DNA from 2 places in the Streptomyces sp. NPDC059224 genome. Region 2 is predicted to be linked to the other one. Evidence: predicted binding sites of a transcription regulator. Region 2 holds the regulator's gene; the other holds the start of a gene.
The links. The regulator HspR, encoded in region 2, represses chaperone genes until heat shock. The targets are predictions, from matches to a motif close to TTGAGNNNNNNNNNCTCAA.

Region 1 (2,391 bases), on a different contig from region 2:
GGCACCGGGAGCGGCGGCAGGCCCCGGTCCCGGCCGGCGGCACCGCCGTATGACCCGCCGGTGGCGCGGCGGTGCCCGCGCGCGGTCGTGGCCGTGGCGGTGGGCGCCTGGGTGCGGGGAGGGTCAGCCGGCCGGGGTCCAGACGTACGGGGTCGTCGTCGTCACCGCCCTGAAGCCCAGCCGCCGCAGGATCGGGGCGCTGTCGTCCGAGGCCTCCACGAGGAGGTGAGGTAGAGGGTGTTCCTGGCCGCCGCCCGGGCCGCCCGCAGGGCCTTCAGCGCACGGTCGACGCCCCTGCCGCGCCACTCGGCCGGCGTGGACCCGCCCAGCAGCATGGCGCCACGTGCACCTCGTTGTCGTCGGGCTCGACGGTGAGCCGGCCCCTGAGGTGTCCGGTGATCCACGCCATGTCCTCGCCCCACACCGCCGTCTCCAGTGCGGCCGTGCGGTCCAGGTCCGTGTCGGCGGTGACCCGGCGCAGCGCCACCTCGGGGGGCGGCGCCGGGGACCCTGCGGCGAGGTCCTCGGCCGGGGCGATCACGACCGTCTCCCGCGGCTCGGGCACGAAGCCGGCCGCGCGCAGCCGGTCGGGGAGGTCCGCCGGGTCGTCGTGCCCGCGCCTCTCCACTCCACCGCCTCGCCGCGCGCCGCGAAGAAGTCCCGCTGCCGCGGATCGGCTTCCGGGACAACCTGCTGTGCGTGACGCTCGGTGCGGTGGCCGTCGTTGCCGCGGCGGCGCAGGCCGAGCAGGCGTCGACGCTGCCGGCGCTGTCGCCAGCGTGCGTGGTGCTCGGACGGACCTACCTGGCCAACGACGAGAAGATCGCGGCGATCGGGCACCGGGCGGGCGATCAGCGCGTCCAGCTCCGGGCCGCGCACGCCGCCCCAGTCACGCGGTCCGGTCACGAACCCCCGGTGCCGGCCCACGACCGGAGGACGGGGCCGTCGTACTGGTAGGTGATCCCGGGCGCGGGGACCGGCTGGGCGGCGCGCATTTGGGAGTCGTAGGCGGTCAGCAGGGCCGCGTCGGTCTCGGTCTCGTTGTCGGTCATCGGCCGACCGTACGGGGAATGAGCCCGCGCCGATCAACTGTTTTCCGGTCGTGGCGGCGGCTGTTCTCCCGGCCGCGCGCCCGTACGGCCAGGTCGGTGAGCGATCGCTCACAGCGAACGCACCCCTGGGAACATTCGGTGGCTCACATGCATTGAGTCGGCATAGCTCAAGTTCAGTGCCGAAAGGGAGATCATGGCTTCGACGTCCGCATCACTCACCCTCCCTGTGCTGCCGCTCGACGACGAGGTCGTGCTGCCCGGGATGGTGGTCCCGCTGGACCTCAAGGACCCCGATGTACGTGCCGCCGTGGAGGCCGCCCAGGCCGCCGCCCGCAACGAGCCCGGCAAGCCCAGGGTGCTCCTGGTGCCGCGGGTCGACGGGACCTACCCGGGCACCGGTGTGCTCGGCACCGTGGAGCAGGTCGGCCGCCTGGCCGACGGTGATCCCGGCGCGCTGATCCGCGGCCGTCACCGCGTGCGCATCGGCGCCGGCACCACCGGCCCGGGTGCCGCCCTGTGGGTGGAGGGCACCCGCATCGAGGAGAACGTTCCGGAACCGGTGCCCGGTCACGTCACCGAACTGGTCAAGGAGTACAAGGCCCTCGCCACCGCCTGGCTGCGCAAGCGCGCCGCCTGGCAGGTCGTGGACCGGGTGCAGGCCATCGACGACGTCTCCGCGCTCGCCGACAACTCGGGTTACTCGCCGTTCCTGACCACCGAGCAGAAGATCGAGCTGCTGGAGACCGCCGACCCGGTCGCCCGGCTGAAGCTCGCCACCCAGCAGCTGCGCGACCACCTGGCCGAGCAGGACGTGGCCGAGACGATCGCCAAGGACGTCCAGGAGGGCGTCGACAAGCAGCAGCGCGAGTTCCTGCTCCGCCGCCAGCTCGAAGCGGTCCGCAAGGAGCTGCGCGAGCTGAACGGCGACGCCGCCAAGGACGGCGAGGAGTCCGACGACTACCGCGCCCGGGTGGAGGCAGCCGACCTGCCGGAGAAGGTCCGCGAGGCCGCCCTCAAGGAGGTCGACAAGCTGGAGCGGTCCAGCGACCAGTCGCCCGAGGGCTCGTGGATCCGGACCTGGCTGGACACCGTCCTGGAACTGCCGTGGAACGAGCACACCGAGGACCAGTACGACATCCAGGGCGCCAAGGCGGTCCTGGACGCCGAGCACGCCGGCCTGGAGGACGTGAAGGAGCGGATCACCGAGTACCTGGCGGTGCGCAAGCGCCGCAGCGACCGGGGCCTCGGCGTCATCGGCGGGCGCCGTGGCGGTGCCGTGCTGGCGCTCGTCGGTCCGCCCGGTGTCGGCAAGACCTCGCTCGGCGAGTCCGTCGCGCAC
Region 2 (2,391 bases):
CACCGGCGACGTGAACGGCACGCCGCGCGTGTGCCCGACCTGCGTCGGCACCGGCCAGGTGGCGCGGGGATCCGGGGGCGGCTTCTCGCTCACCGACCCCTGCCCCGACTGCAAGGGCCGCGGCCTGATCGCGGAGAACCCCTGCCCGGACTGCAAGGGCAGCGGCCGAGCCAAGTCGTCCCGGACCATGCAGGTCCGCATCCCCGCCGGGGTGACGGACGGTCAGCGCATCCGTCTGCGCGGCAAGGGCGCACCCGGCGAACGCGGTGGCCCGGCCGGTGACCTGTACGTCATGGTCCACGTCGACACCCACCCGGTGTTCGGCCGCAAGGAGGACAACCTCACGGTGACCGTCCCGGTGACCTTCACCGAGGCGGCGCTCGGCGGCGAGGTCAGGGTGCCCACCCTGGGCGGACCGCCGGTCACCCTGAAGCTGCCCCCGGGCACGCCCAACGGCCGCACCATGCGCGCCCGTGGCAAGGGCGCGGTCCGCAAGGACGGCACCCGCGGCGACCTCCTGGTCACCGTCGAGGTGAGTGTTCCGAAGGACCTGTCGGGGAATGCTCGTGACGCGCTGGAGGCGTATCGCGAGGCGACCGCGGGTGAGGACCCGCGGGCCGAGCTGTTCGAGGCTGCGAAGGGAGCATGACAGAGATGGACGGCCGTCGGCGCAATCCGTATGAACTGACCGAGGAGACCCCGGTCTACGTCATCTCGGTGGCGGCCCAGCTCTCCGGACTGCACCCGCAGACGCTGCGCCAGTACGACCGCCTCGGCCTGGTCTCCCCGGACCGCACGGCCGGGCGGGGGCGCCGTTACTCGGCCCGCGACATCGAACTGCTCCGCCAGGTGCAGGCGTTGTCGCAGGACGAGGGCATCAACCTGGCCGGCATCAAACGCATCATCGAACTGGAGAACCAGGTCGCCGCGCTCCAGGCCCGCGTGGCCGAGATGGAGGCGGCCCTGGACGGCGCCGCGGCCGCGATGCGGCAGCGGGAGGCGGCGGTGCACGCCTCCTACCGCCGCGACCTGGTCCCGTACCAGGAGGTCCAGCAGACCAGCGCGCTGGTGGTGTGGCGGCCTAAGAAGGCCAAGGACTAGCGGTACTTGCGCGAAGGGGCCCGGAGGACATGTCCTCCGGGCCCCTTCGGCGTGCGGTCAGTAGTCCCAGATGCCGTAGGCGGCCTCGGTGACCGACGCCTCGGCACCGGAGGCGTCCAGGCGGACGACCCGGTAGTAGTGGAGGCCCAGTTCGTCCCCGGACACGGTGGTGTCCATGAAGAACGAGGTGCTGCCCGCCGGGCCCTCGGAGAGGGTGACGTAGGCGGCCGTGGCGGGGTCCCAGCGCTCCACGCGGTACGCGGCGAACCGGGAGCAGTCGCCGAGGCCGGAGCTCTGCGAGCAGTCGACGTACAGCTCCGGGTAACGGTCCGCACGGACACTGGTCGTGGTCCAGCCGGGCGGCCGGCTGTCCGGCAGGGCGACCGAGACGGTCGCGGTGTGGAAGAAGTCGGGGCCCTCGTTCCCGTACTGGTAGAAACCGTCCGCGGCCGCCACACGGTAGACGTGGGTGGCGCCGTCGGGGACGGTCGGGCAGATGATCCCGGTCTCGGACGAGTTCGAGGTCCAGCAGTTCTTCTTCCAGACCGTCTCGCCGGTGTCCGGGTCGGTCGTGCCCTGCCACACGTAGTACTCGGTCACGTCGTCGTCGGCGGGCGGCGTCCAGGTCAGGCGGACCCCCAGCGGGACGGGGTCGGCCGTCAGGTCCTCCACCGGACCCGGGCGCACGGTGTCCGGCGTGGTCGCCGTGGCGGCCGGACCGGGCCGCGACTCGTGGCCGTACGGGTCGATCGTCACGACCGTGTAGTCGTACGTCGTCTCGGACGCGCCGGAGACGTCCCAGCACGAGCCGTTGATCTGCCGGTCCCCGGCGTACGCCGGGGCGTCGTCGCCGGTCCAGGTCCAGTAGGTGTAAGGGTCCGTCAGCGGCAGGTCCCGCGAGTCGTTCGGCTTGCACCCGGTCACGGTGCTGCTGACACCGGTCGCCCTGTCGGTGCGGACGACCCGGTAGGTGAGCAGCGGCCGGTCCTCGCCGAAGGTCCACGGGTCGGCGCTGCTCCACTCGACCATCACGCCCTCGTCGAACCGGCTCGCGCTGGTCCGGAAGGAGGGCACGGCCTCCGTGCGGTCCGCCATCGTCAGCGTGACCTCCACGGGGGCGGCGGCGTTGCCCGCCGCGTCCACCGAGCGCACCGCGTACCGGTAGCCGTCGGCGACCGCGAGCCGCTGCAGCGGGACGACGTCGGTGGCCTTCGTGGTGTGGACGGCGGTGCCGGTGCCGGGCAGGGCGTCGACATAGCCGCCGGTCGCCGGGTCGTACTGGAGGACCTG

Region 1: the regulator HspR is predicted to act here: its motif matches at 1,205-1,223, upstream of lon (endopeptidase La).

The regions. Positions count from the first base shown of each region.
Region 1 covers NZ_JBHZAN010000040.1:80,518-82,908, reverse strand. The annotation lists gene ACFXI4_RS35990 (rhomboid-like protein) at 1-53, shown strand, start outside; gene ACFXI4_RS35985 (hypothetical protein) at 275-628, opposite strand; partial or broken gene ACFXI4_RS35980 (GNAT family N-acetyltransferase) at 847-1,052, opposite strand; gene lon (endopeptidase La) at 1,246-2,391, shown strand, end outside.
Region 2 covers NZ_JBHZAN010000006.1:235,552-237,942, forward strand. The annotation lists gene dnaJ (molecular chaperone DnaJ) at 1-649, shown strand, start outside; gene ACFXI4_RS08800 (heat shock protein transcriptional repressor HspR) at 655-1,101, shown strand; gene ACFXI4_RS08805 (PA14 domain-containing protein) at 1,159-2,391, opposite strand, start outside.